DNA from 4 places in the Anoxynatronum sibiricum genome. Region 1 is predicted to be linked to each of the others. Evidence: riboswitches for the same ligand, from Rfam matches in the RefSeq annotation. Region 1 holds a riboswitch; each other region holds the start of a gene.
What was found. A riboswitch is a leader RNA that binds a small molecule or an ion and turns the genes downstream of it on or off. The one in region 1 is predicted to bind cobalamin.
Positions count from the first base shown of each region.

Region 2: linked by a shared signal. The riboswitch ahead of AAIG11_RS04960 (ABC transporter substrate-binding protein) and the one ahead of AAIG11_RS11755 (CbiQ family ECF transporter T component) in region 1 are both predicted to bind cobalamin.
Region 3: linked by a shared signal. The riboswitch ahead of AAIG11_RS13970 (ABC transporter substrate-binding protein) and the one ahead of AAIG11_RS11755 (CbiQ family ECF transporter T component) in region 1 are both predicted to bind cobalamin.
Region 4: linked by a shared signal. The riboswitch ahead of AAIG11_RS06985 (sirohydrochlorin chelatase) and the one ahead of AAIG11_RS11755 (CbiQ family ECF transporter T component) in region 1 are both predicted to bind cobalamin.

Region 1 is NZ_JBCITM010000012.1:26,471-33,932, forward strand. It holds gene AAIG11_RS11740 (CbiM family transporter) at 1-372, opposite strand, end outside; gene AAIG11_RS11745 (hypothetical protein) at 434-916, opposite strand; cobalamin riboswitch at 1,081-1,261, opposite strand; gene AAIG11_RS11750 (energy-coupling factor ABC transporter ATP-binding protein) at 1,435-2,226, opposite strand; gene AAIG11_RS11755 (CbiQ family ECF transporter T component) at 2,223-2,936, opposite strand; cobalamin riboswitch at 3,144-3,322, opposite strand; gene AAIG11_RS11760 (fructose bisphosphate aldolase) at 3,540-4,427, opposite strand; gene AAIG11_RS11765 (hypothetical protein) at 4,676-4,810, shown strand; gene AAIG11_RS11770 (chemotaxis protein CheB) at 4,897-7,462, shown strand, end outside.
Region 2 is NZ_JBCITM010000003.1:269,331-276,792, forward strand. It holds gene AAIG11_RS04940 (methylated-DNA--[protein]-cysteine S-methyltransferase) at 1-417, shown strand, start outside; gene cobU (bifunctional adenosylcobinamide kinase/adenosylcobinamide-phosphate guanylyltransferase) at 390-998, shown strand; gene cobS (adenosylcobinamide-GDP ribazoletransferase) at 1,046-1,780, shown strand; gene AAIG11_RS04955 (histidine phosphatase family protein) at 1,834-2,472, shown strand; cobalamin riboswitch at 2,516-2,699, shown strand; gene AAIG11_RS04960 (ABC transporter substrate-binding protein) at 2,781-3,740, shown strand; gene AAIG11_RS04965 (FecCD family ABC transporter permease) at 3,741-4,781, shown strand; gene AAIG11_RS04970 (ABC transporter ATP-binding protein) at 4,813-6,084, shown strand; gene AAIG11_RS04975 (cobyric acid synthase) at 6,068-7,462, shown strand, end outside.
Region 3 is NZ_JBCITM010000017.1:62,826-70,287, reverse strand. It holds gene AAIG11_RS13980 (ABC transporter ATP-binding protein) at 1-190, opposite strand, end outside; gene AAIG11_RS13975 (FecCD family ABC transporter permease) at 194-1,246, opposite strand; gene AAIG11_RS13970 (ABC transporter substrate-binding protein) at 1,272-2,399, opposite strand; cobalamin riboswitch at 2,783-2,973, opposite strand; gene AAIG11_RS13965 (ATP-binding cassette domain-containing protein) at 3,022-4,098, opposite strand; gene AAIG11_RS13960 (GTP-binding protein) at 4,181-4,870, opposite strand; gene AAIG11_RS13955 (ABC transporter substrate-binding protein) at 4,861-5,868, opposite strand; gene AAIG11_RS13950 (FecCD family ABC transporter permease) at 5,998-7,020, opposite strand; gene AAIG11_RS13945 (ABC transporter substrate-binding protein) at 7,026-7,462, opposite strand, start outside.
Region 4 is NZ_JBCITM010000005.1:181,081-188,542, reverse strand. It holds gene AAIG11_RS07005 (precorrin-8X methylmutase) at 1-647, opposite strand, end outside; gene AAIG11_RS07000 (GHMP family kinase ATP-binding protein) at 644-1,579, opposite strand; gene AAIG11_RS06995 (AIR synthase related protein) at 1,707-2,510, opposite strand; gene AAIG11_RS06990 (cobyrinic acid a,c-diamide synthase CobB) at 2,583-4,100, opposite strand; gene AAIG11_RS06985 (sirohydrochlorin chelatase) at 4,220-4,627, opposite strand; cobalamin riboswitch at 4,879-5,094, opposite strand; gene AAIG11_RS06980 (PLP-dependent cysteine synthase family protein) at 5,256-6,305, opposite strand; gene AAIG11_RS06975 (L-cysteine desulfidase family protein) at 6,316-7,462, opposite strand, start outside.

The sequences.
Region 1 (7,462 bases):
ACTCAGAGAGAGCCGCAGGTACACCTGGCGGGCGGTGAGGGCAGGAATGGCCAGCATGAGGGTGTTGGCCCCCAGACTGGTGAGACCGCCGTGCTGGAACAGGATGGCTTGCAGCAGCAAGCCGATGAAGAGGGCGACGGGTGCCCGGCGTCCCAGCATCACTCCCAGCAGCCCTGCAATGAGGGGATGAATGGAAGAGGGGCCCACGGGAATGCTGATGAGGGAGACGGCAAAAAAAGTGCCTGTCATCAGACTGATTTTAGGGATTTCTTCTTCCTGAATCTGTTTCAGACCATAGCCAACCAGGGCTGCGGTACCCGCATAGGTAATGGCGATGGTGGGGGCGTTCAACACACCGTCGGCTAAATGCATGGCTCATTGCCTCCTTTGATGGGTGTTCAAGAGTGGTTATCATCTCTTGGTGTACATTCGCTTAGTGGGTTATTTGATTTTCGGGGGTCAGGACTTCGCCGGTCTGGCCTAAAAACTGCAGGTTAAACTCTTCCGGCAGGTGTTCGGCAAAAAGCATGTACCGCCCCGCTTCTTCAATGGTAAAGTAAAAATGAGTACCCGCCGGGTTCAATTTCAGGGTGTATCCGTAATCCGGCAGGGCGGTGAAGGTGCCATCGGCGGCAATCACTTCTTTTTCTGCTTCCAGCACGTGTTGGCCGTGATGTTCCAGATCGGTGATGGAACCATCCATCAGTACAAAGGCCAGGTCCATGGATTCATCTTCACTTTCTTCAAAAGTGATTTCGTAAGTTCCGATTTCCAGATTCAGTTCGCCGCTCCATTCGTAGGGCAGGTCGCCATGCTCGTGGCCATGGTCATTTTCGGCAGTGCTGCCGGTACATCCATGGAACAGCAGGGCGGCCAGAAGCAGCAGGATGGTCAGGCTCAAAATGTTTTTTTTCATGATTGATTCCTCCCAAAAAGGTTGATGTGAACGTGGTGTATGTGAGCTGAATAGATGATCCTTTCAGGGAGGGACAGGACTGACAAAAAAAATCCCCTGGCCATTGGCCAAGGGTTTTTCCCATCAAAAATCCTCTGGTCGCCAAACAGGCATACATCCCATGCTTGCTGGCTGCTTTCAAGGCCGGTCTCCTGGCTCATGATTCCTCCGCCGCCCTTCCCTTCCCAGATCTTTTGATCCAGTGGTTTGACAGGGCATTGTCATCATCTACAGTGGTGGGTCCGCGCCGGCTTGCCCGGCTTCCCGATTCTCTTCTTTCGAAGCACCTTAAAAGGATTGTCCGATTCAGTTACCTTCAGTATAGGGGGAGAAAGCCTGTTTGTCAAATGTGTGTCATACGTCTGCAGGTCATACGTCTGTGGGTCATGCATCAGAAGTTGCTCGACCTCGATAGGCGTGACGCCACCTCGATCTTCTCTCAATAAGCGAATGAAGTTGAATCACTTTTGAGTTGAGGCTCAGTCCTTTATCAAGGCCAGGGCTTCTTCAACATTTCGGGGCTGACGGGGATGACCGGCAAAAAGCCGGGCCAGCAGGGGCATGGGGAGCTTGGCGGCTGTCAGCAAGGGAGCGTCGGTGAGCACCTCCAGAGGCGGGCCCTGGGCCAGCACTTCCCCTTCCCGCAGCAGAATGACTTCGTCTGCCCAGGCATAGGCCAGTTCCAGATCATGGGTGCTGAAAATCAGGGAACGTCCCTGGGCAATCCACTCATCCAATACCTGGCGAAACTGTTCCTGAGCATGGGGATCCAGGCCTGAAAAAGGTTCGTCACATACGATGAGTTGGGGGTCGGTGGCCAGCAGACCGGCAATGGCCGCCCGTTTTTTCTGCCCAAGGCTCAGCTGATAAGGCGGCTTTTCTCCCAGTGCGGCCAGGCCTACCTGATCAAGGGAACGGGTGACAGACTGGGCTGTTGCTGTCTTGGAGAATCCCAGATTCCGGGGGCCAAAGGCCACATCCCGGGCAACGGTGGTGGCAAAAAGCTGGTGGTCTGGGTAATCAAAGAGAAATCCCACCTGCCGCCGCAGCTGGGGGAGCGTCTGGCGGGTGACGGGAATGCCCAGCACTGTTACCTGGCCCTGCTGGGGCAGAAAAGTGCCGTTCAGGTGGTACAGCAACGTGGTTTTACCACTGCCATTGACGCCCAGCAGGGCGGTGCGTCGGCCGGGGGCAATTTGCAGGTGAATTTGCTTCAGGCCGGTGGTGCCGTCTCCATAGGTATAGAACAGGTTTTGGATGTGAACCATCATGGCAGCAACCCCCTTTCCAGAAAGATGAAACACAGAAATAACAGGATCAGCAGCAGGGTGACACCCTTCTCCACAAGCCCCATGGGGGGCGGTGTCTCTGAGGGAATGTGGCCATTGAAAGACCGGGCCTTCAGTGCCCGGTAAACCTGTTCGGAATGATCGGAAGCTTTCAGAAAAAAGCCGCCGATCCATTCTCCCCAGAAGGGAAGCTGCTCTCTAAGGGACAGTTTTTCCATGCCCCGGGACTGGAGGGCCCGGCGACCGCTGATGACATCCTGGCGCACCATGATGAAGTAGCGAAAGCTGAGGAGGAGAATGGTGGTCATCACCTCAGGCATTTTCAGAAGGGTGAGGCCTTCCAGCAATGCTTCGCGGCTGCGGCTGGTGCCCAGGTAGATCAGCACCAGGGTGGCGTTGAAGATCCGCAGGGCCAGGGTGGCGGCGATGAGACGGTTTTCATGGGGCGGCGGCCAGCCCTGGGCGATGAGCAGGGGCAGGGTGAGTACCAGCAGCATGGGCAGAACCATGAGAAGCCGCCACCAGGCGGCGGGAGTCATCCGGTTGCCGGTGAACAGAAAAAGCAACAGCACTGGCAGCAGCAGTGCCATTGTTTCCGGCCGCTCCAGCAGCACCATGCCCCACAGCACCACAAAGGCGTTGACAATGGCAAGGCCGGGGTGGGTCACCAGCAATGAGGTTGATCTCAGCATTGAAGCGTGGTTGGCTGCGGGCGGCGTGGGCATGAAGGCTTCCTGCTTTCTGATTCAGATTGATAGTCATCAGATTGATAGTCAATAGTCAAAAGATACTTCATACTGATGCGCTCATGGTTTCAATGCAAAAATCCCTGGCAGGCTGCGAGCCACCAGGGATTTTCCCATCTAAAATCCATGTCAAACCACCGCTGCGGCAGGCAGCAATGGTCATTGTTCAAGGCCGGTCTCCTGGCTCATGAGTCTTCCGCCGCCCTGCCTTCCCAGGGTCACCCAGTGGCCTGTCAGGGCATTGTCCTCATTCACAGTGGTGGGTCCGCGCCGGCATGTCCGGTCTTCCCGATTCTCTTTCCTGCGAAAGCACCTTAAACAAATCAATGTCATATAGTTTCTCAAGCTTCTTTAAGCTTCTTTTAATCTTCTCAAGTTTCTTAAGCTTCTTTAACCTTCTCAAGCTTCTTCACGTTCTTTAAGCCTCTTCAAGTTTCTTCTGACTTCAGTATAGGTGCTGGCGAAAGGCTTGTCAAATTGCAGTCGCCGGCAAAGGGAAAGTCGGCCTGCCGGGGAGGCAGCAATGCAAAAATCAAAAAGCCGGCGGTGTTAGGTGATGGATGCCATGTAAATATCCCGAATGGCATCTTTCAGCATGGCATTAAAGGCATTGTCTGTTTGCTGTGCGGTCAGCCCTTCCACCAGTGCGCGAGAGAAACTGGCGATGAGATGCGGGTTTCGGGACAGGCGTTCAACGGCTTCTTCCCGATTGTAACCGCCGGATAAAGCCACCACGCGCAGAACCCGGGGATGGGTGGTGAGATCCTGGTAAAAACCATCCCGATCTGGTATGGAGAGCTTCAGCATTACCAGTGCATCTTCAGGCAACTGGTCGAGATGGTTGAGAATTTCAATTTTCAACAGCCGTTCAGATTCGGCTTTGTCGGTGCTGTGAATATCCACTTCCGGCTCTAATATGGGAACCAGTCCGGCTGCAAGAATCTGCTTCCCGTAATCAAACTGCTGGTCGACAATTTTTCGAATCCCTTCGGGAACAGCGCTTTTGATCACAGAACGCATTTTTGTGCCAAATATGTGATGTTTTACAGCGCGCGCCAGCAGCTCATCCAAACCAGTCATGGGCTTCATCAGTTGGACGCCTTCTGAAACATCTGCCAGCCCCTGGTCAACTTTTAGGAAGGAAAGAATCCCTTTCTTTTCCCATAAGTAGGTTGCGGTGGGCATGCCGTCAACTAAACTGTCCATGGTTTGCTCGAACAGAATGACACCCAGGATATGACCAGAAGTGAAAGCGGGACTGGTCATGATTCGGGAGCGCATTTCATGGACGAGTTCAAACATTTTCTCCTTACCGGTGTACTGGTCTTCTGAGATGCCGTAGGCTGCCAATGCTTTGGGGGTGCTGCCGCCACTCTGGTCGAGTGCCGCAATGAAACCCTTGCCGTTGCCCATTTTTTTAAGCTGGTGCATGTTCATGCATTTACCCCATTTCCATATTTCGACAAGACGAGTCAACCTGCACATGCAGATCGATATACGGGTAAGCCTGTAACGTGATCCCGCAGTAAGATGATATCCGGATTCGATGGGTTTAAACGCTTCCCGGGAAAGGAATTATCAGGATTTGAAGGCCAGGGGTGAGAGTTGCTGGATAAAGCTAGTGAAAGTTGTTGAACGTTGTTGAACAAAAGGAGTATCTCATTTGAAGCAGCGAGGAGAAGTCGGTGTACGCATGGGTAATTTGGCTGACATCGATTGGCGGGGATAAGAAATATAAATATGGATTTAAAAATGTGGATAAAAAATGGATAAAAACAAAAAAAATGGGTAAAAATAATAAATTTGGGTGGATGCGATGAGTTTGGGTAGATATAAGATGATGGAATCAGAAAAATCTGAAAAGCAAACGACTTACCTGTACTTATTAAGTTAGGAGGCATCTTTTATGCCGGAAGAGAAAACAGAACACTCCTCAAAAAACCAGTTTCCCATTGTCGGTATTGGCGCTTCCGCAGGCGGCTTAGCAGCTTTCGAAGCTTTTTTTTCAGGAATGCCTGCTGACAAACAGCCTGACATGGCCTTTGTCCTGGTGCAGCATTTGGCACCCGATCATAAAAGCCTGCTGGCAGATTTGATCCGGCGGCTCACTGATATGCATATGAAAGTGTATGAAGTGGAGGATGGCATGGTTGTTTTACCCAACTGTGTGTACATTATTCCGCCTAACTATAACTTATCACTTTCGCAGGGTGCATTGCAACTTGAGAAACCGACGGCCCCCCGGGGGCAGCGGCTGCCCATTGATTTCTTTTTCCGTTCGCTGGCACAAGATCAGCATGAACGCGCCATCTGTATTGTGCTGTCTGGCACCGGCAGTGATGGCACCCTTGGCGTAAGAGCGGTAAAAGAAGAAGGCGGCATGGTCATGGCACAGGACCCGGATTCCTCTGATTATGACGGAATGCCAAGAAGTGTCATCGCGACAAACCTGGCGGACTACACGCTTTCTCCTGAAGAGATGCCGGCACAATTGATGGCTTATGCAGCCCACCATTATGGCAAATCGGTTCTGCCGGTTGAAGCGACGCAGGTCACTGAAGATGTGCAGAAGAAAATATTTTCGCTGCTGAGAAACCAGACAGGGCATGATTTTTCCCAATACAAGCCCAGTACCATTAACCGCCGCATTGAAAGACGCATGGCGGTGCATCAAACAGATACCCTTGAAGAATATGTGAAATACATGCAGCAGACTCCCCAGGAGGTGGAGGCACTTTTTCGCGATCTCCTCATTGGGGTTACCAGCTTTTTTCGAGACCCAGAAGCCTTTGAAGCCCTGGAAAAACATGTTGAAACCCTTTTTGCAAACAGACCCCCAGAGATCCCCCTGCGCATCTGGGTGCCTGGCTGTTCCACCGGTGAAGAAGCCTATTCCCTTGCCATTCTGATTTCCGAATATCAGGAGAAGATGAAACGAAATGACCAAATTCACATTTTTGCCACTGATATTGATCAGAGAGCCATTGCGACAGCGCGCGCCGGTATTTATCCTGCCGGTATCGCCACCGATATTTCAGAAGAGCGACTGGCCCGGCATTTTACACCTGAACCAAATGAGGCCCACGGTACCAATCGCACCAATGGCAGTCCGGGTTTTTATCGGGTGAGAAAAAACATTCGTGATCTGTTGATTTTTTCAGAGCAGAGCGTGGTGAAAGACCCGCCTTTTTCAAGGATTGATCTCATTAGCTGCCGAAACCTGCTGATCTATATGGGCAGTGACATGCAGAAAAAACTGATACCCCTGTTTCACTACGCATTAAACACAGGTGGAATTCTATTTTTAGGCACTTCAGAATCTGTGGGGGAGTTCAGCGAAATGTTTTCGCACATGGATCGCAAACACAAGATCTACCAGCGCAAAGAAAACAACCCGCTGACCAATAGAGACATCGTCAGGCAATACCTGCCCCCGGCGGCGGTCGCCGATGAGCGGACTTCTCATCCATCAAAGGGAAAAAGGGCCAACACCACAGAACCCACCTTGCGCTATCTGACCGATCAAGGGCTGTTGCAGCACATGAATTTGGCAGGGGCACTGGTCAATGAGAAAGGCGATTTGCTCTATCTCCATGGTCAAAGCGGCAAGTACCTGGAGCCGGCGCCGGGTGAATTTGACAGAAACATCATCAGAATGGCCAGAGAAGGATTAAAACGCCCCCTGACAACGGCGCTTCACAAGGTGGCGGCCTCCAAAGAAACCGCCCGGCATCAGGGGTTGAAGGTGAAGATCAATGGCGATTTCACCATGGTAAACATGACCATTCGATCCGTTTTCACCAAGACACTATCTTCAGAGAAAGAGTCCCTGTACCTCATCATTCTGGAAGAAGCTCCTGAGCCAATGCCTGTCATCGATCAGTGTACCGTGAAGGAAATGGCGCATGATCCTGAAAATGACCTGCGCAATGCACGTCTCAAACAGGAACTCCAAGAGATGGAAGAATACCTTCAGGCGACCAACGAAGAACTGGAAACTTCCAATGAAGAGCTTAAGTCATCCAATGAAGAAATGCAATCTGTGAACGAAGAGCTTCAGTCAACCAATGAAGAGCTGGAAACATCGAAGGAAGAATTGCAATCAATGGTTGAAGAATTGGCAACGGTGAATGCAGAGCTGCAGAATAAGGTGACCGACCTGTCAAGGGTCAACAGCGACATGAACAACTTGCTGGCAGGTACAGGGATCGCCACCGTGTTTGTGGATCATCAGCTGCGCATCATGCGGTTTACGCCCACCGCCACACAGATCATTAATCTGATTCTGAGTGATGTGGGGCGCCCGGTGGGGCATATCGTCAACAACCTGATGGGCTATGACAGCCTGGTAGAGGATACCCGGGCGGTCTTGGACACCCTTGTTCCAAAAGAGGTGGAAGTGCAGTCGATTGAAGGCAACCAGTACACCATGTACATTCAGCCCTATCGTACCCTCGAAAATGTGATCGAAG
Region 2 (7,462 bases), on a different contig from region 1:
GAAAAACCGATGGAAGATTCGGTAAGAATAACCCCTTACCTGAAACAGGTAGAAGCTTACTTTAAAGGGAAACAACATCAGTTTGACCTGCCTTTGGATTTTCAGGGAACCGACTTTCAGATGCGAATCTGGCGTTTTTTGACCACCATTCCCTATGGAAAAGTGGCCAGCTATCAACAGGCCGCCCAAGCTGCAGGCAATGAAAAGGCAGTGAGAGCAGCTGGTATGGCCAATAACAAAAACCCTATTTCGGTTGTGATCCCCTGTCATCGTGTGGTGGGAAAAAATGGTTCGCTGACAGGCTATGGTGGAGGCCTTCAGATTAAAGAAGCTTTACTGAAACTTGAGGGCATTCAAATTGATGAAGGACGCATCAGGGAGGCATCTGTATGGTTGAAAACACCGGCATCACGCTAGTCACTGGAGGTGCACGAAGTGGCAAGAGTCGTTTCGGCGAAGGTCTTTTTAAGAAGAAAAGCGACAAAGTGCTCTACATAGCCACGGCAAAAGCCTATGATGACGAGATGCGGCTGCGCATTCAACGTCATCGGCAGCAAAGACCGTCTTCCTGGGAAACGCTGGAAGCCTATTATGGGTTTCGCCAATGCCTTCCAGCCTGGCAGGGAAAAGTGGAAGGTATTATATTGGACTGTATCACATTGATGATCACCCATCTCATGCTGGAAAATGCTCCCGAAAACTGGGAATCATTGACACCGGAAGCACTGACTGCATTGGAAGCCCGTGTTGACAGAGAGATGAATGAGTTGGTGAAAGTTCTCCGGGAGATGCAGGTGCCAGCGGTGTTGATTACCAATGAGGTGGGCATGGGCATAGTTCCCGGTGACAAAATGTCCCGGGATTTTCGTGATATTGCAGGCAGGGTGAATCAACGCCTGGCAGAAGCGGCTGATCAAGTGTTTTTGGTGGTTTCCGGCATTCCCCTCTGCTTGAAGAATGCCGCATCAACCGACCCCACAACCCTGTCAATCGATTGAATCTGTCTGCAGCTTATGCGCTGGAGAAAATGAAGGGGTGAGACGGGATGTTCAACAGATTTTTACATGCCCTCCAGTTTTTAACGATTCTTCCAGTTCCCACTCAATCAGTGTCAGATGATACCTACCATCAAACCATGGGATGGTATTCCGCTGCAGGCATCGTCATTGGATTAATGACGGCCGGCATTTACTGGCTGATAGTTCAACAGTTACCAGTGCAGATGGGTGTGCTGACAGCCCTTTTCTTCCAATTTTTCTTGACAGGTGGTTTGCATTTGGATGGTTTGGCTGATACCTTTGATGGGTGCATGAGTGGCCGTGATCGAAATCGCAAACTGGAAATTATGAAAGACAGCCGATTGGGGACTCATGGAGCCCTGATTTTACTTTTTGTTCTGCTGTTTAAACTGACTGCATACACAGCTCTGCCTGGTCATCTGCGAGTTACCTGCCTGGTTCTCGCACCTGTTATGGGAAGACTGGCGCTGGTGTTGGGTGCCTGGAAAAGTGTATATGCCCGTGAAAATGGGCTGGGAAATCTATTCATTGGGAAGATCACTTTGTTTGAGGTTATTTTGGCACTGGGAGTGTGCATGGGAGCATTAGTGGCGACCCGTCAAATTGCTATGGGAGGTGCACTCCTGGCGATACTAATGACAGTTGCGCTTGGACGCCATATTATCACTCGTTTGCTTGGCGGCATGACAGGCGATACGCTGGGTGCGCTGAGTGAAATATCAGAAGTTGTATTTTTGATGATAGTCTTGCTGGCTCATTGAATTGAACAGGGCATGCATATCATAATCAGACAACATCAAGAGGAGTGAAACAGATGAAGATCATGCTCATCAGGCATGGTGAAACCAACCACAACCTGGAAAATCGAATGAGTGGCTGGACAGAAGCAGTTCTCAGTGACAAGGGAATCCGGCAGGCAGAAGCACTTGGAAGATGCCTGGCAGGAGAAAATCCTGATAAGGTCATCACCAGCGGCATGAAAAGAACTGATCACACAGCACAACTGGTCTTTCCCACAGCATTGCAGCAAAATCGGATAGAGATCATGGAAAATCTGAAAGAAATGCATTTTGGCACCTTAGAAGGAATGACCATGGATGAAATTCGCGATCAACATACCGATGAATACACACAGCTGATGGAAAAACGTGGCCGGTATACATTTCCGGGTGGGGAGAGTCTATACAGCTTTCACCATCGGGTAAGTGAAGCGGCGAAGGAACTGTTAATCTGTTCAAAAAAAGCAAATGCCTGCCAAATAGCCGTTGTGGCACATTCCGGCACGATTCGAAGTCTGCTGGCTCACTGGATTGCCAATGACTGGCAGGCTCACTGGCGTTTTCAAATTGACCACTGCAGTATCAGTGTGATTTCTTTTCATGACACATTTCCCGTCTTGCAAGGATGTAATGATACTCACCATCTTACAGATCTGAATGATTTATCGGGTTGACAGTGAAGTGTTTTCAATGGTAGGCTGAGATTGATTTCAAACTGAATATATTTAACTCAAGAGTGATGCTTGTATGGAAGCAGAGAGGGAAGCTGGTGTAAATCCGGCACGGTCGCGCCACTGTGAGGGGGAGCTGGCTGCACAAGTCACTGGAGAACTACTTCCGGGAAGACGCAGCACAGGCAATGAACCCAAGTCAGGAAACCTGCTCATGAAATAATGACGGCTTGCCTGCGCGAAACAGGTGACTGGTTTTTTTGTGATGAAGACGGATAACTGAAGATGAATCGAGAAACGAGGAGAACGATATGGGAAATCGACGACGGATGAATAAGGGCTGGCGGTGGGCATTGATTTTACTGGCGGTGGGGCTTTTTATAAGCGCCTGCAATGCTGCCGATCAGCATTTGGAGACAGATCATCATGAAGAGCCTGAAAGAGAATCCGGCGTTGACCTTCAGATTTCAGAGACGCATCCATTACGAATTGTATCGCTGTCACCCAGCCAGACAGAAACATTATTTGCGCTGGGATTGGAAGAACAGATCATTGGCGTTTCCGACTATTGTGACTACCCGGCGGCGGCACTTGAAAAAGAAACGTTGGGAAGTTCTTGGACCATTAATCTGGAACGAATCATTGAACTGGCACCTGATCTGGTGTTTACCTTCTCAGGTGGGCAACCGGAAGCAGTGAATCAAATGACTGCCATGGGAATCACGGTGATTGATATGACACCGGAATCTGTTGAAGCAGTATTTGAGTCAATTATCGAAACTGGAAGACTGACAGAAACAGAAGCGACGGCAACGGCGCTGGTGGATCAGCTAACCACCGAAATGGATATGATTGTTGGAAAAGTCAGTGAATTGCCGCGAGTTCCCGTTTTTTATCAAGTGTGGGATGAACCATTACAAACAGCTGGTCCGGGGTCTTTTATCCATGAACTGATACAATTGGCCGGCGGCGAGAATATCGCGGGAGACGCTGAAGGTGCGTATCCCATGTATAGCGTGGAAGCGCTGGTGGAAAAAAACCCAGCCATCTACTTTATGCCGCCACATGTGGCAGATTTCGACAGTATGACTGAAGCTGCAGCAGAAGCTTATCGGGATGAAGTGCGCCGGCGACCAGGTTACGATCAGATTGCTGCTATTCAGAATGACCGTATTGAACTGATGGAGCCTAACATTGCTTCCCGGCCGGGGGCTCGTATTGTTGAAGCATTACGCCTTTTTGCAGAAGCCATTCATCCAGAGGTGTTCTAAATGAGGCAAACACATCGCCGTTCATTGATTTTTACAGGTCTTATGGGTGTGTTGATCATGGCTGTTGTGTTGGCAGCTTCTGTGGGAGCTGCCGCCATTGCTCCTGGAGACGTGCTGCGAGTGATTGCCTCCTATCTCCCCTGGCTGGGAGATCGGGTGGATGTTTCTTCGGTATCTCTGGCCCATGAATCCATCCTGCTGCACATAAGACTGCCTCGCATTGCCCTTGCTTTTCTGGTGGGAGGCAGTTTGTCAGTTGCCGGATCAGCAATGCAAGGGATGCTGAAAAACCCTATGGCCGATCCCTTCATTATGGGAACATCATCTGGTGCGGCGCTGGGGGCGGCTGTGGCCATTGTGCTTCGGTTGAATCAAAGCCTGCTTGGTTTTGGAGCGGTTTCGATGATGGCCTTTGCAGGTGCACTGCTGGCAACAAGTATTGTGTATCGGCTGGCCCGAGTTGGTGGCCGGGTGCCGGTAACGGCATTGTTGTTGGCTGGCATTGCCACCGGTCAGTTTTTCACGGCCATTCTGTCATTTCTAATGGTAATGGCCTCACGAGATGTGAACAGTATTGTATACTGGACCCTGGGCAGTCTATCTTCCAGGGGATGGCAGCATGTGGGCCTTGTGGTGCTTCCGGCATTGTTTGGAACCGCTGTGCTAATGTTCTATTCACGTGATCTGAACCTGTTGCTGCTGGGTGAAGATACAGCTGCCAACACAGGGGTGCCGGTGGAACGGGTTAAACGGGTACTGCTTATCACCAGCACTTTGATGACTGCCTTTATGGTGTCTGTCAGTGGCATTATTGGCTTTGTGGGTTTAATTGTTCCCCACGCCACCCGGTTTTTCACTGGGCCCGATCATCGCTTCCTCATTCCTGCTTCGGGGCTGGCCGGTGGTATTTTTTTAATAGTGGCAGATACGCTTTCCCGCACCGTTATTGCGCCTACTGAATTACCGGTGGGTATTCTAACAGCCATGGCGGGTGCTCCCTTTTTTATTTACCTGTTACGCCGGTCAAAAAAGATCTCGTAGAGATCTCTTCAATGGGTGAGGATGAAGCTTCATGGGAAAAACCATTCAATTAAACAACCTTTCATTTGCCTATAATGAAAGACAGATTCTGAAAGCTTTGAATCTGGTCATTGGACGAAAGACATTTTTATCCATCATTGGTCCCAATGGCAGTGGCAAAACCACACTGCTAAAAAATATTGCACGAAACTTAAAGCCTACCGACGGCGGCATACTCATTGACCAACGGGCACTGGAAACATATGGCAGTGCCGAACTGGCCCGGGAAATGGCAGTTGTTCACCAGCAGACAGATATCGGGGCTGCCTTTACCGTGCATGATGTGGTGATGATGGGAAGAAATCCGCATCTGACCCGTTTTCAGCAGGAAGATGCCCATGATCGTCAAATAGCAGATCAGGCAATGCAATGGACCAGCGTAGATCATTTGGAAGAGCGATTAATCAATGAAATCAGCGGTGGTGAGCGTCAGCGGGTGATGATTGCAAAAGCATTGGCACAGGAGCCAACGCTCCTGCTGCTGGATGAACCCACGTCTTTTTTAGACATCCATCATCAAATTGAGATTTTAGAGCTGCTGAAAAAACTGAACCAGGAAAAAGGGATTTCTGTTATTGCAGTGATCCATGACCTCAACCTGGCGGCTCGGTACAGTCAGGAGGTTTTACTACTCCATCAGGGAAAGGTGCTGGCACTGGGAGCGACAGAAAAAGTGATGACAGCTGCAAATCTGGAGCAGGCCTACCATATGGAGATGATGATTGACCGTAATGCTTACACCGGGAGTCTGCAAGTCTGCCCTGTATCACTGCGGCAACGAAAATCCCGCACACAATGCATTCATGTCATCGGTGGCGGAGGAATGGGAAAAGAAGTGATTCAGCGGCTTCATCAGGATGGCTGGCAGGTTTCCCTGGGAGTGGTCAATAAAGGAGACAGCGATGCAGAGCTGGCCACAAGGCTGGGAATGACCATCATTGAAGAAGAGCCTTTCTCAGATATCCAGGCGACAACACTTCATTCAGCAGCTATTGCTGCCAACAAGGCCATGGCAGTGATCCTCACCAGCATTCCCATTGGCCGGGGAAATCTGGCAAACATTCAAATGGTCATGGAGCAGCAGAAGAGTGGAAAAACCGTCATTCATTACAATACCTATCTCCCTCATGTTGATTTCGATTATGTGAAAGGTGAAGGAGCGCGATTATTGGAAGAAATGGCTCTGGCAGGGATGGAAAGTACCAATGATTTAGATCAACTCATGGCTCAATTGGAGGCGATGGCGCATGAAGCAGAAGCATAAACCGAACCTCATGTTACAGGGGACGGCTTCCTCGGTGGGAAAAAGCATTTTAACAGCTGCGTTTTGCAGGATTTTCAAAGAAGATGGTTACCGGGTGGTACCCTTTAAATCTCAGAACATGGCATTAAATTCATACATTACTGAGACAGGGCTTGAAATGGGAAGAGCTCAGGTTTTTCAGGCGGAAGCAGCAGGGATAAAACCACTGGCAGATATGAATCCCATTCTTCTAAAGCCCACCGGTGAAAAAAGCGCACAGGTGATCGTGCGGGGAAAGGTGCTGGGAAATCGAAGTGCCATGGCCTATCACCAAATGAAACCATCTCTGAGAGAGACGGTCAGGGAAGCCTACGAAGCGCTGGAGGCCTCGGCAGATGTGGTGCTGCTGGAAGGCGCGGGAAGTCCGGCTGAAATCAACTTGCAGGAACATGATTTGGTGAATATGGGGATGGCTGACATGGTTGATGCACCAGTACTTTTAATTGGAGACATTGATCGGGGCGGTGTGTTTGCTTCTTTGTATGGCACCCTGTTGCTGCTTCCGGAAGACCAGCGTCATCGAGTAAAAGGGCTTCTCATCAATAAATTCCGTGGTGATCTTGAGATATTAAAGCCTGGACTCAAGCAGCTGGAGGAACTCACTGGTTTGCCGGTGGTTGGCGTGATCCCTTATGGTGACTTTGATATCGAAGAGGAAGATGGTACAGCCGAGAGATTGTCATATCGTCCGCAGGCAGCCGAATCAAATGCGTTACAGGTGGCGGTCATACGCCTGCCCCGCATTTCAAATTTCACAGATTTTCACTGGCTGGAGAAACTGCCCGGAGTCGAGCTTCGATATGTTCAACGACCTGAAGAGGTTGGTTTGCCTGATATGCTGATTATTCCCGGTACTAAAAATACCCTGGCAGATCTGGCCTGGTTACGCCATCAGGGGTTGGACCAGATGATCTGGAAGGTGCGGGAGCAGGGTGGCATGGTTTGCGGCATCTGTGGGGGATTTCAAATGTTGGGTACCTGGCTGCATGACCCCTTGCAACTGGAAAGTGATCATGGCTCCATGCCCGGACTGAACTTAATTTCTGCAGAAACTGTTTTTGAATCGGAAAAAACCACCACTCAGATCACAGGGCGAGTGAAGTGGTCTTCAGCAGTTCAGGTGAATGGAAAACATGATCAACGGTCGATTCTGTCAGACGGCTATGAAGTGAAGGGATATGAGATTCATATGGGACAGACGATGTTGAGTGAAGGAGTGGCACCCTTTGCCCAGCTCACAGACAGATCTGGCGGTCAGCGGATGGATGGTGGCATTTCTGCCGATGGGAAAGTGTGGGGCACCTATCTCCACGGCATTTTTGACAATGAGGATTTTGTG
Region 3 (7,462 bases), on a different contig from region 1:
CTTCCAGAAAAATGTGCTGCTCATGTTTTCCCGGCATGACGCCTGTCAGGCATTTAAACAAGGTGGTTTTACCCGTTCCATTAGGGCCAAAAAGACCGCACAGCTGTCCTTTTGGCACTGAAAAACTGATTTCCCGCAGCACCTGATGGCTCCCATAGCTGAATGAAAGTTGCTCCACATGAATGGTCACTGTTCAGCCTCCCATATAGTTTGATCGCCGCCTTAGCAGGAAGAGCAAATAGGGTGCTCCCAGAATGGCGGTAATGATGCCGATGGGCACTTCCCCTGTGGAGATGGTGCGGGCAAGGGTATCGCAGACCACCAGAAAAATGCTTCCCATGATGGCGGCCAAAGGAATTAAAAAACGATGATCCGGGCCAACAATCAGCCGGGCCGCGTGTGGGAGCATGAGCCCCACCCAACCGATGATTCCGGTGAGAGACACAGAAATAGCAGTTATGGCCGTTGCTGTCACCATCAAAACAGCTTTTGTTCTTTCTGTATGAATGCCCAGGGTTTTGGCCTCTGTTTCTCCCAGAGATAATACGTTCAGTTTCCAAGCGTTCATCCACAATAGCAACACCCCCACCGCCACAACGGGTAAGATGGTTTTGATATCTGACCAGGTGGCCTGGTACAGCCCGCCCATAAGCCAAAAGACCAGTCGTCGCAGTTGTTCTTCGGTGCCAATATACTGAAAAATAGACACCATGGCCGAAAAAAGGGAGCTGATGATCACACCTGAAAGAATCAGGGTCACCAGCGGCGTTTCACCATTCATTCTGGCAACGCTGTAGGTGGCTGTCACCGCCAGCATCCCAAAGAAAAACGCCAACAGCTGAAGGGAGTAGGGAAATTCAAAGAGAATGGCCAAAGCTGCTCCAAAGGCGGCGCCGGAGGAGACTCCCAGAATGTAGGGTTCGATGAGGGGATTTCGAAAAATTCCCTGATACACCGCTCCGCTGGAGGCCAGCGCTGCCCCCACGGTCACTGCCAGCAGAATGCGGGTCAGTCTGATATCCCACACGATGGTGCCTGCCATTCCGTTGGGAACAGGCACTCCCCATAGCTTGTGCCTTAAAATCTGAAAAACTTCTCTGGGATCAATGAAGTAGGCTCCAATGCAGAGAGAGGCTGCCATGACCAGTACCAGCAACAGCCCCATCGTGCCAATAAGCTTCTTTTTATTCTGATTGTTAAAGGAGATTTTTTTTGGTGCTTTATAAATTTTCTGAGAGACTTTCATGCTGGACAATCTCCTCACCCGATGTTTAGTTGACTTCTACGATGGCAGTGTATCGCTGGGCTTCGATGGCCTTCAAGGCTTCTTCTCTGGTCATACCGTAATCCTGCATGTACATGTTCACTTCTTCCGCTTCCAGGTCAATGTCTTCAAAAAGGTCAGGATAAATGGTTTTGGCCATTTTCAGAAGTGCCACAGGTGTTTCAATGGTTGCCCGCCATTCTTCATATCCCAGACTAATGAACCTGTCATTTTCAATGGCCTGCAGGTGTTGTACATTGCCCCAGTTGAGACCTGCCTGTCTGCCCTCCCGAACCACCGCAGGGTCCAGGTAGCCGTCGTGTCCGTGGATAATCAAGACATCAGGATCCAGCTTCAAGAGCTGCTCTTCTGATATCTTGACAAAGTCACCGCCTTCAATGAGATTGTTGGCATTGATGATTTCTGTTAAAAAATAAGATTGGATGCTTTTGGTGCCCATCACATTGTCCATGGTGGCAAAAATCACCACATCGGCTTTGTCTGCTGCTTCTATTCCCTGTGTGCGGCTGCGAATCAAAGCCACTTTTTCATCCATTCGCTGAATCAGAGCTGCCGCTTCCTCCTGTTTTTGGAACACTTCTCCCACCAGGCGCACATGCTCCCAGGCCGTGTCGATGTGTGGCTCTTCAAAGCAAGAGGGGGACAGGAAGGTGATGACAGGAATGCCCAGCTCTTCGATTTTGTTGATGGCATCTGAGTGCAGCTCTTTTTCCGACTCATTGGTGACCCACAGTTCCATGAAAACCACATCTGGCTTTAAGTTGGCCAGGGTCTCATAGTTCACCCCTGACCACGCTGACCCGATGTCTGGGACAGTTCCCACCACTGGCACAACATGATTGCGAAAGGTGTTTTTCTTGGCATAATCGTCTACACCAACAATCATCTCTTGAATGCCAAATATCTGCATGGACTTTGCCGCCAAACCCTCCCATTCGATGATGACTGCCGATGTGACTTCTTCTTTTATTTCAACTTCCCGGCCCCACATATCCTGAACGATGCGGGTTGAATTCTCTTGTTCATCCCCTGTTTCCTGAGGTGCACAACCATTTATGACCAGTAATGCCACGATTGCCAGCAAGATCATCCCTGCCGGTTGCGTCCATTTCATGCCCCTTTTGCTCTTGGAAAATGGCATGGGGTGATGTTTTTGAAGGCACTTGCTCATTTGATCAAATCCTTTCAGGTTGAATTGATTTTTCGTGGGTGGTGGCTCATGTTGTTCCTATTCTCTACTTGCAAATGATTTGCATTTAAATGAACGCTTTCATTTTATCATTTACTGCAGATTTGTAAAGTGCCTTTTTTAGCATTTAGATTAAATCCATTGCATTTTGGACTTGCCTTCTATACTTATTAATTTGGGAGGACTACCATCGCTTCACCTGAAAGCAGTCCACGCAAAAAGCCCTTTGTTCCACAGGGGAACAAAGGGCTATGAGTCGCACAAAATCGCAACGCTAAGCTACCTTTCCCAGATCCACGTGGGCATGGCACTACCATCGATCACAGGCAGGTCTCCTGGCTTGAGCTTCATCATTGCTTCCTCCTTCCCACGCCGCAGGCACAGTGGTGAATGAAAGCAACTCTTCTCTTACAGTGGCGGGACCGCGCTAGATTTTCACTAGACTTCCCTTTTAAGTGATGACCCTCGCGGGCATCACGCCTGAAATCGTATTAAATTGTCTCAGCACTTAGCATATACATATAATATGATATTGTCAACGCGATTCTTATCTTCCCATCAGCTGCGACAAATCGATTTCATCGATGGTTTCACCGCTGCGCAGCCGATGTCGATAGGACAGCATCAGCTCATCCAGCTGCTGCAAGGGCGCAATGTTCTGCTGCTCCTGCACCGTGGTTGTCACCACCTTTTGAATGGCACCATGGCGCAGTACCAGGCGTTTGGAACCCATGAGAGCCAGCACGGGATCATGGGTGGACATGAGGATGATTTTCTCCCGGCTGACCAGCAGGTCAAGGGCCTTTTTCCGATCGATGCCGGCATTTTCGATTTCATCAATGAGCACAATGGGAGAAGTGCTGAGAAAAGCCGTATCGGCAATCATCAGCGCCCGGGACTGGCCGCCGCTGAGAGCGGTGACGGGGGTATCCCAATAAAACATTTCCCCTGCCAGGGCGTTGGCCTGTTCGGTGATTTCTTTCACCTTTGCCGCCACTTCAGGCTTGGGAATCATGCGGCTTTCGGCGTGCATTTCAATGAACTCGCTGACGGAGAGGTCCATAATGAAATTCATGTTCTGGGATAACTGGGCCACCAGCTTATGTTCCAGTGAAAAACGCCAGGATTTGTCAGGCACCTGCCCATTGATGAAGATGTGCCGTTTGGTGGGAGTGTCTCCCTGGGCCATCCATTCAATGTCGGCCAGCAGGCGGCTTTTTCCTGAGCCAGTGGGACCCACAATGCAGACGATTTCTCCCTGATGAATGGTCACTGTGACCTTTTCGGGTTCTCCTTTTTTATTCTGCCCCCCTGCAATGGTCACGGAAGACACCTTCAACTGGTTGCCGGCCTGCAGGGTTTTCATGTGATCAAGATAGCAGGCCAGCTGGGTCACCAGGTCTTCCCTGTCGATGCCCAGATCTTCCAGCAGCTCCTCTTCCAATTGATGCAGGTATTGCTGCAGGGTGATGCCTTGCTGGGGAAGGGGGAGGCCGGCGGCTTCAAAGAAGCCGGTTGTGTGGGTATCGTCGGTGAGAACCGTTTGGGGAGACAGTGATTGCCCGGCGGGTGTTTTCTGTGTTAATTCCTGATGTGTGATTGGATTTTGGTTTGCGGCAGGCATGGTCTCCGCACCACCTTTCTTAAAAAGCTATGGTGAAAAATGATAAAAGCAGGATTTACCCGGAGTTTGTGCCGGGTGGCAGCTATTTGTGAAACTGCATTTTCCGCACATTTCCCATCTGAAAATCAGCGCCGATTTTCACTTCTCCCAGGCAGTAGGAACAGAGGGCTGCCGGCATGGAAAACCGCAGCCGCTTGCCGCTGAGAGTCTTCACTTCATCGGCTGCCTGCAGCAGTGTGGCGGCTTCTTCGGCTCCCTGGCCGGTGATGCCGTTCACATGCACGATATGTGCCCGGGGATTGGCCTGACGTACCCGGAAGGCGAAGACTTCTTTTTCTGCCTGGGAAACAATGTCATATTTGGTGATGATCACCACGTCTGCCAGTTTCAGCATGGGACCAATTTTCTGGGGGGTGTTCACTCCCATAAGGTTGTCGATGACGCACACACCCATCACCTCTTTGATATGGGGAGAACACCGGTTGCACAGGCCGGCACTTTCGTTGAAGAGGATGTCCAGCCCCTGGGACTGGCCCCACTGAAAGCAGCCTTCGATGTTGCTGATGAAAAAATGATCGGGGCATAAATTGCCTGACAGGCCCACTTTCACGGGAATGCCTGCTTTGGTGTAAAGCTTGTCATCGTTGGTGGTGAGGCAGTCCATTTTCACCACACCCACACCAATGCCCTGGCGCTGCATGCTTTTGCAGACGTTGATGATCACCGAGGTTTTTCCTGAAGAAGGAGGGCCAGATACGGTGACTAGTCGCATGAACTCACCTCTCGAAAAGCCTGAACAAACACCTGGTTTGTCTGGGCTTTGAGGTCTTCAAGGGAATGACTGCGAAGAAAATCCCAGCCCAGCCATTTGTAGGCGATTTCCCCGGGCAGGCCAGTGGCGGTATGGGCGTTGACGGGGGGGAACCCCACGCCGGAGAGAATGGCTGCCATTTCGTCGCTGGCCAGGAGTTGGCACAGCGCTGGCATGGTTTTAAGTGCCTCTTTCTTCACAAGACAGGTAATGGGATTGAGAATGGCACCGTCTTCAGGCCAGACCAGGGTCACCTGATCGGTCTCCTTGATGAGTTTTGAGAAGGAATAGGGAATGGCCGCCACCGCCGGGGCTTCTGCTTTTCCTTTGCCCGCCATTTTCACCATTTGTGCCGGGTGCAGGCCCATTTTCAGAGACCGGCCCATCTGCGCCACGCCTTCCATCCCATGCTCTTGATAGACATTGAGTAAGATCCCTTCGCAAAAATCTTCATCATTGTGACCGCGAATGGCGACTTTCCCTTCATAAACGGGGTCCAGCAGGTCTTCCCAGCGCCGGGGCACCGGCAGGTCCTGGTGAAAGGTGCGATCCACCAGCAGCAGGGTGGGATTGAACCCCAGCAATGTATAATGGCCTTCCGGGTCGAGCACTCCCGCATTCCGCAAGGCCTGGGGACAGTTCTCCTGTTGGTTCAGGGTTTGGTAGACTCCGGTGTCTTTCATGTGGCGCATAAAGTGATGGTTGTAAAACCCGTTGAATCCTGGAGCAATGAAGATCTCCGGCAGGTCATCGGGGGTTTCCAGCTGATCCACCACTTCAAAATAATCCAGCTGACGATTGGCATTGGCCACCACCGCCAGTGTTTTAGATGCATAGGCTGGGTGGGCTTCCACAAACTGGTCAAGGCGTTCTTCAAAGGGAACTTTCAGCGCACAGGGTATCAGCCCCAGAAAGTTGACTTTCAGGGCGTCCCGAATTTCTTGATGGCTGTCATGCATTGATTCACCAGCTTTCTATTGTTCTGTTTTTCTGTTTCTCTGTTTTTTTATTGACTGCCATTGATACCTTCACTAATTCCTTCAATCAATCCTTCAACGAATCCTCTTATTCGTCTTTCCATCATTCCTTCAACGGCCCCGGCCCCGGTAGAGGAGATACAGAAAAAAGGGCGCTCCCAATACAGAGGTGATCACCCCCACCGGCAGTTCCACCGGCCGAAAAACGGTGCGGGCCACGGTATCTGCCGTTAGAAGGAGCAGCCCGCCCATGAGCCCGGAACCAATGGTCAGATACCGGTAATCATCCCCCACCAGCAGCCGGGTCATGTGGGGGGCAATGAGTCCCACAAACCCGATGGTGCCGGCCACACTCACCGCACTGCCTGCCAGCACGGCGGCAGTGATCATGATGAGCGACCGATACAGACGCACCCGCAGCCCCAGGCTGCTGCCCACTTCTTCTCCCAGCAAAAACAGGTTGATTTTAGGGCTTAGCAGCAGGGCTACCAATACTCCCAGCAGCGTGTAGCCGGCAATAAGGCTGACGTACGACCACCCCCGGCCAGCGAGGCCTCCCAGCAGCCAGGAATAGGTGACTTCAATATCATCACTGTTGAGAATCATCAACCCGGAGGTCATGGCATTGAGAAAGGCAGAGACCGCCACCCCTGCCAGCACAATGCTGACAGTGGTGTTCAGTTGTTGATGAAAGGTGAGCCCGTACACCAGCAGCACTGCCAGCAATGCCCCTGCAAAAGCGGCGGGAGGCAGTAGACTGAGCTTGCCGGGAAAGAAAATCATCACGCTCACCGCCGCCAGTCCGGCCCCGGCATTGACACCAATCACCTGGGGTGATGCCAGGGGGTTTCGCAGCACCCCCTGGAGCAACGCCCCGGAAACCGCCAGGTTCACGCCCACCATCACTGCGGTTAACATGCGGGGAAGCCGGATATTGTAAACCACCTGGCGGGCCAGACTGTCGGCATTGGAACCGGTGAAAACACCCAGCACCTGCCGGAAGGTGAATTCAACGGTGCCCATCCGCAGGGTCACCATCATCAAAACTGCCAGTCCCAGGGCCATGAAGGTGAGGGACCACATGCGTTTCTTTCTGACTGCGTTCAGCACCTGTTCAGCTATGGCGGTGTTCATCCGGTCTATTCTCCTGCTCCAATGATTTTAGCGGTTCTTCGCAGGGCTTCTTCGTTGCTGATATTGCCGGGAGCAATCTGAGCCGGCAGTATGAATAGCTGGTTATTTTTCACCGCTGACAGTTCGCTCCATGCGGGGTTATTTTTGAAGTCTTCCAACAGTTGCTTGTGTTCGTCTTTGTCGTTGCCTGAGGCTCGAAGCAGCACCATGTCGGGATCTTCGGCCAGAATGGTTTCGGCATCAAAGTCAACCCAGGTGGATTGGCCGGAGCCGGGAAGCCCCAGGGGAACGATGTTCTCAATGTTCATGCGGTGAAGCAGTGCTCCGAAGAAGCCGGTGGGCTGTGCGGCGGTGACTTTATCACCGATTTCCAGAATCAGGCCGGTCTCATACCCTAAAGGAGCGACTTTTGCCTGCAACTCAGCTGTGACGGCATCCAGTT
Region 4 (7,462 bases), on a different contig from region 1:
CGGTACAACAGGGCGTTGACGATGGCGGCGGCCACGTTGCTGCCTCCCTTGCGCCCCTGGAGGGTGATCTGGGGCACATCGTACTGGAGGAGGTGGGCCTTAGATTCTGCTGCTCCCACAAAGCCCACCGGCACGCCAATCACCAGGGCGGGGGCAGCCAGGCCCTCATCCATCAGCTGGCAAAGGCGAAACAGGGCGGTGGGGGCATTTCCGAAAACGAAGACTTTTATCTGGGGGTCTTTCACCGCTGTTTCCACCCCCAGGGCAGAGCGGGTGCGGCCCTGGGCGGCAGCGTCGGCGGCCACCTGGGGATCATCCACCAGGCATCGGGTGGAGAGATTCAGGGTTTCCAGGGCTTTTCGATTGATGCCGGACTGGACCATGCGGGTATCGGTGTAGATCACCGTGCCGGGGGCCAGGAGGCGGGGCAGGGCTTCATGAATGCGGGGGTCCACCTTCAGCTGGTCCCGCAGTTCAAAATCGGCGGTGGTATGAATCACCCGCAAGAGCAAGTCTTCTGTTTCCGGGGCGGGGGGCTGACCGGTGAGGGCTTCCAGCTCTTTTCGGATGATGGTGAAGCTGTCGGATTCGATGGCGGCGGGCCGCCACTCAATGGCATGGTCAAGGGTGGGTTTTTGGGGGGTCATGGGCATTCCTTCCTTTCAGTCACCGTGACGCCTCCCGGGATGAGCCGGTGGCGGCGGGGAGGAAAATAGCGGGTAGCGGCAGGTTCCCGATGCCAGTTGTCCAAAAAGGCTTGCAGCTGGAACCGATGGGGGTCGTGGAGCAAGGCCACGGTGCTGCCGCTGTGGGCGATGTTCAGCCCCCAGGCACCATGGCGCAGGGCCAAATGATGGAGGGTTTCCAACCCTGGCAAGGGGTGAAAAAGCTGGTTGGCCCGGGCGCTGATCCAACAGGCGGCGGCCAGGGTTTCCATTGCTCCCCGGGCCAGGCCTTCCTCAAAGAGGCCCAGGGCTTCTGCCAGTTCTGTTTGTTGGGCTTCCCGGCGCAGGGCGTGATTTTCTCGGCGGAAGCCGGCGGTTTCCACGGCGTCCATGCCTTCCAGCACCAGTACCTGCAGAGGCGGCAGTTCCTGATAGCGACGGGTGACTTCCCCGGTGAGGGGGTCCATGAGGGCCAGCTGGGAATGGATGATGCTGTCGGTGGGCTCCAACTGGGTGCAGAGGCGGGTGAGGATTTCGCCGTCGAAGGGCTGGTTGAGCCAGGTGAGCAGCGCTGCCGCTGTGGCTGCCAGGTCGGCGGTTGAGCTGGCCATTCCCTTGGCCCGGGGCAGCTGGGATTCCAGCACAAGGGTGAAGGGAAGGGACCGGGCGGCGTCTTCTCCCAAGTGATTTTTCACAATGGCCACGGCCAGCTCCCAGGCCCGGGGATGGTCCCGGCGGAAGGCGGCATGCCCATCGGGGGCGGGGGCCGGTGCCAGAGTGACCTGGCTGTAGCAGTCGATGGCATAGGAAATGAGTTTTTCGCTGCCGTCCAGCCATCCCTGCAAAAATTCGCCGCAGGACCCGGGGCACCGGGCGATGATGGGATGATGGACGATGGGCGGAAAGGGCTTCATGGGCGTTTTCCTTTCTGATCTGCAGGATAAAACCGTCAACATTACTGTAGCAATATCAAGAGCAATGATCGCAAAAGCCATCTGGATAAAAGAAGTAGGAGAACCTTATGCCCGCCTTATGCCAGCCTTACGTCAGGGCAGCGATGACAGTGAGGGGGGTGGTGATGGTCTCCCGGAGGGCCGCCAGTGCTTCGGGGGTCATGGCGGCCACGGCGCAGGTGGCAGGACCGGCGGTTTTTGCCAGGGGCAGGGGGCAATCGGCTTGCCATTCAAGGCTCAGCCCGTTCAGGGCGGCCAACAGCCGGGCTTCTGCCTGAATGCCTTTGGAGCCGACGGGGATGAGATCTGCCACGCCGGGGTGGCGGCGAATGGTGATAAAATCCTGAATGGATAGGATTTCCGGATCAACGGGGTGCTGGATTTCCTTTCCCACCTTGGGGATACCGGCGGCCACCAGCAGCTGTCCCGGAGCGGCGATGCCGCTGCGAAGCTCCTGGGGAGGCACTTGGCCGATGACGGTGATGCCCATGCCTGTTTGCTTCATGGGAAAGTTTTCTTCGGTGCTGCCGTTGAGGGGGACGAGGGGAATGCCGGCTTCTTCCAGAAAGGCTTCAATGCCTGCCATGATCCGACGGCCGGTGGGTTCCCATTCCACTGCCAGGGTGTCGATCACCAGGCAGGGAATCGCCCCGGTGGACATCACTTCCATAGCAGCCACCCGACAGGTGAATTTCCCCGTAATTTCTGGGGAAACAGGTACCAGATCTTCCGGCTTGTCGCCCACCCCGCCGCAGGAATCGCAGGCAATGACCAGGGTGTTTTCCGGAGATACGGGGAGCAGGGTAAAGTCCCGCCGGGGGGTGGATGGGCGGGGGGCTGTATGGGCCAGGGAGTCGTTGCCTTCATTGGCAGTGGCAGCTTTCGTAGTCATGGCGGTTTCTTCCTTTCTCTTTCCTGAAATCATTTCTCTTTCCCGGAATCATCAGGTCTTTGTTTTCTTTGTTTACATCTTCTTTATCCAGGCCATGCCAAAGGCGGGGTTGGTGTGGAAAAACACGTGGGGAAAGCCTCCAAAGGTGTTCTTCACGGTCATGCCACAGGTCCAACCTGGGGCGGCTGTGCTTTCAGTGGCATTACTTCCGGTGTCAGTGCTTCCGGTATCGGTGGGTTTTTCCATGGTGAGTACTGGGGTGGTAATCTCACCAGAAATGCTTCCGGTGCCGCTGCCATTGATGCGTGTCTCCTCACCTGGCTGATGCGCTGCCGGCAACGATTCCACCACACCACGGTGAAATTCATGGCCCCAGGTGGTGATGCCCGGCGGAAAATAGGGCTGGTCTGACAGGGTGGTGACCCGGCAATAACCAAAATGCTGTAACCGACTGGTCATGCGGCTGGCGGCGGGAAACACCCCTGTCATTTCCCAAGTGCGGCCTTCCAGATCGGTGAGGTGGCGGCACAGGTATTGAAAGCCGCCGCATTCGGCGTATACGGGGAGTCCTTCGGCCACTCGCCGGCGCAGGGATTCCCGAAAAGATGCATTGGCTTCCAGAGCTTCTCCAAACATCTCGGGAAAGCCACCGCCCAGATAAAGGGCGTCCAGATCCGCGGGGAGGGTCGGGTCCTGTAGGGGGCTGACGGGGATCAGGCGGCATCCCTGGTGGCGCAGCCAGTCCAGGTTGCTCTGGTAATAAAAGTGGAAGGCGGCATCGTAGGCCACTCCCACGGTATGACGGGGGGTGGGGAAATGCTGATATGCGTGGCTGAAGCGGTTGATGGGTGAATGTTGGGGTACCGGCTCATGTGGCGAGCCGGAAACGCAGGCGTCCATACACTGGGCCACACCAGGGAGGCGGTGCAGTTCAATGTGTGCCGCTGCTGCCTGGGCCATGGCCTGAATCTGCTGGCGCAGGGATTCCACCTCAATGGCGGGAACCAGGCCCAGATGACGGCTTTCCAAATGGAACGAAGCTTCCCGGGGCATCCACCCCAGGCAGGGAATTCCCGTGTCTCTTTCAATGGCTTCCTTGATTAACCGGTAATGTTTTTCGCCGCTGATGCGGTTCACAATCACCCCGGCCAGCTTCACGGCGGGGTCGTAGTCCCGATAACCTTTCACCAGGGCAGCGGCGCTGGTGGAAAGACCGCCGCCGTCGATGACCAGCACCACGGGCAGCTCCAGGCACCGGGCCACCCAGGCGGTGCTGCTGCCTTCGTGGCGGCTACCCCGGCCATCGAAAAGGCCCATGACGCCTTCCACCAAAGTCAGGTGGCCAGGCAGGCGGGTTTCACCGTAAAGGTTCACCATGGTGTCATCCCCCAGCAGGCAGGCATCCAGGTTGTAGGCGGGGGTGCCGGTGACCGCTTCGTGAAACCGGGGGTCAATGAAATCTGGCCCCACTTTGCATGACTGAATGGGCAGGTTGAGGTTTTTCAGGGCCTGGAGCAGGGCCAGGGTGAGGGTGGTTTTGCCCACACCGCTGTGGGTGCCGGCGAGAACAAATCCGGGGGTGCTTGCCATGAAATCGCCTCCTGATGATGTGACGCATCACATCTCTGAAATGATAGGCCCCGCTGATCCAATCATCTGCAACGCCTATAAAGATTATTGTCACATGTGCTTTTTAAGAAAGCAAGCCTTTAGGCACTGAGATCTTTTTCGATTTGATCCAGCAGTACCCGGGTCATGGCAGGATGGTCGCCGATGGAGCCTCCCATGGTGAAATTCAGGTGAGGGTACTCTTTTTTAAGGTTTTCCAGTTCTTCGGGAATATCTTCCCGCAGGTGATTGCCCCGAAACAGAAAGAAGGGGGCGATGTGAACGCGGGTGACGCCGGCTTCCGCCAGCTTCCGGGCGGCTTCTGCCATGGTGGGGTTGGCCATTTGAAGAAACCCATACCCCACGGCATCAAAGGTGTCGGCGGTTTGAATTTTCACTGCTTCTGCCAGCCGCTTCACGGTTTCGTCTGTTTCTTTCACTTTGCTGCCATGGGCCAGAATCAGCAGGCCTTTTTTTTCTTTGGTGACAGCGTTGACTTGTTCCTTCATAGATTCATGCTCCTTTCAGAATAAAACTGCCTACAGCAGTTTTTCAGTGGATAGGTGATAAGGAATAGTGTATAGAATAGCAAAACCTTAAAAAAACGTTGTCCACAGTTTTTTGCGTATGCTATTTCCTATGCCACATGCCACAAAAAAACACCGGGTCCTCAAGGACTCGGTGCGGTGTGCCGGTGTATGGGCTCCGGTGGCCAGTGATTCGTTGGCCGCGCCATCCCTCAGGTGCTTCCCTCCGAAGCGTGAGCAGGTGTTTTCAGGCCGGTCTCCTGGCTTATGCTTCCTCTTACTCACGGCCCCTTCCCAAAACATTGGATATGATCATTTAGTGATCACCCGTAGGTTTCAGTGGGTATGTTGCCGTTTTCATCTGCATTGACAGTAGCGGGGGCTGCAGGGGACTTTCACCCCTTTCCCGTTTAGCTCCCAAAGGGAGCACCTGAAAAAATCATGAAATTGTCATCTGATGGCAATTGATGGTCCTCTTATGAAAATGATGAATTTCGTTGCTGATTCTCATTGCTTTTTTCAGTATATCAAAAGAACCTGCCTTCTGGCAACCATACTGCCCTGGCAGTTGGGTAGCTGCCAGAAGGCAGGTCCTTATTATCACTCAGGATCACCGACAGACTTGGTAATCCAGCAGCTCAACTTCCGGTGCCAAAAACCCTTCCTTAGCGGGCTCCGGTTTCATTAAATCGGTGCTGAGGTATTTTTTATTATCATCAGGCAAAACAGTTACCACACATTGATTGCTTTGAGATTGCTGCTGCACGCTGATGGCGCCCAGCACATTTGCACCTGAAGAGATACCAACCCCCAACCCCAGGTCTTTTGCCATTTTCTGGGCCATGATAATGGCATCACCATCGTCAACGCCTATGATTTCATCCAGTTGATCCAGCCGGACAATATCTGGAATGAACTCATCGGAAATGCCCTGAATACGGTGTTTGCCAATCTTGTGCCCGGTTGATAAGGTGGGTGAGTTCAAGGGCTCCAGCGGATACACCTGCACCTTGGGATCATACCCTTTTAAGAATTTTCCTATCCCCATGACAGTGCCCCCGGTTCCGACTCCCGCTACAAAAGCCTGGAGACGGTCATTGAGCCGCTGAGTCTGTTCGACAATCTCCGGGCCGGTGGACAAAAAGTGTGCATTGCTGTTGTTTTCGTTGGAGAACTGTCTCGGCAAAAAAGCGCTCTGCAGCTCCAAAGCCTTATCTGCTGCCATTTGAATGCTGCCCAAAAAACCACCTTCTTCGCTGCTTACCAGAGAGATGTCGGCCCCAAAGCTTCGAATAAGGTTCCTTCGTTCATGGCTCATCCAGTCTGGCATAAAGATCATAACGGGGTGGCCCAGCGCTCTTCCAATGGCAGAGAATGAAATACCAGTATTTCCACTGGTGGCTTCAATAATCATGTCTTCGGGGTTAAGGGCGCCTTCTTCATAAGCCTTCCTGATGATATGAAGTGCCATTCGGTCTTTGATGCTGCCTGTTAAGTTATAGTGTTCTGCCTTGGCGTATAGAGAATACACCTCGCCACGAAGGCGGTAGGTTATTCTAAGAAGAGGCGTTTTTCCTATCATTTCTGATAGTTGATCAACTTGTTTCCTTACTTGAGCACCATACATACCGCCGACCTCCCAGTAACTGATTGTTTTCATCTGCCGGACTTTACATGACCCCGATGATCGCCCGGTCAACCTGACGCATTCCTTCGATGCTGACACTTTCCAGGTTTCTAAGGGTGGATTCCACGTCATCACCGACAATCCCGTTTCCTGCCGGGATTCTGACTCCCTCCACAGCGAGCAGCGCACTTTGCCAGGCCATGGATGCGCTGGCGGACAGTTTAAGTGCACACCCCACTTTTCCACCATCACAAATCATGCCGGCCAGGCTGGAAATCACGTTGATGACTGCGTACTCAACTTCTTCGGTGGATGCTCCCATCAGGTAAGCCATTCCAGCGGCTGCTCCGGCACCAGCAGAAACACCACATCCGCAGACAGGTGAAAGCCGTCCGATATGATGCTTTACCTTTGAGTTTGTCACATGACTGATGGCCAGTGCCCTGGCTTTTTCTTCATCCTTTACGCCCATTTTATCTGCCAGCGTTGCAATGGGAATCACTGCAATCAGGCCATTGTTACCGCTTCCTGAACTGGTCATGACTGGCAGTTGAACGCCCGACATCCGCGCATCACATGCAGCCGTTGTATACATGTTGATTAAACTTCCAACATCGTTTGATCCATATCCTTTTTTCATAACACGTTGCCATGATTTTCCAAATTTCAAACCCCGATCCATCTGCATTCCAAAATCGGCCATTTTCATGTTGTAGTCAATGCCTTCCAGCAAAAAACTCAGTTCTGCCAATGACATTTCCCGAATGGTGTTCATCAGATTTTTCAGTGTCACATCCAGCAGATGATCCAATGGCGGAAGGGAGCTTAATGACTCCTGAAGCAAATCAATTTCTGTTTTCCCGTTCATCTCGAGATAGACCAGGTTATCATGCCTGTCTTTAATGATCGCCCGGCCAGATTCGGAGGATGTTTCTGCCTCCACTTCGATCCATAAGCTGGGTTGGTCATAGAATATTTCTACCTTAATGTCAACCTTCTCCATCAATAGCTGTGCTCGTTTCTGTTCAATTTCGGTGACCTTGGAAAGTATTTTCAAATCAAACACCGGCTCCACCATTGATGCTCCCAGCGCAATGGCCATTTCGATTCCCGTTTGCTCAGTGCCCGGAATTCCCACCGCTTTTGCATTTTTATAAACACTGCCGCTCACTTTTAAATGAATTCTTTTC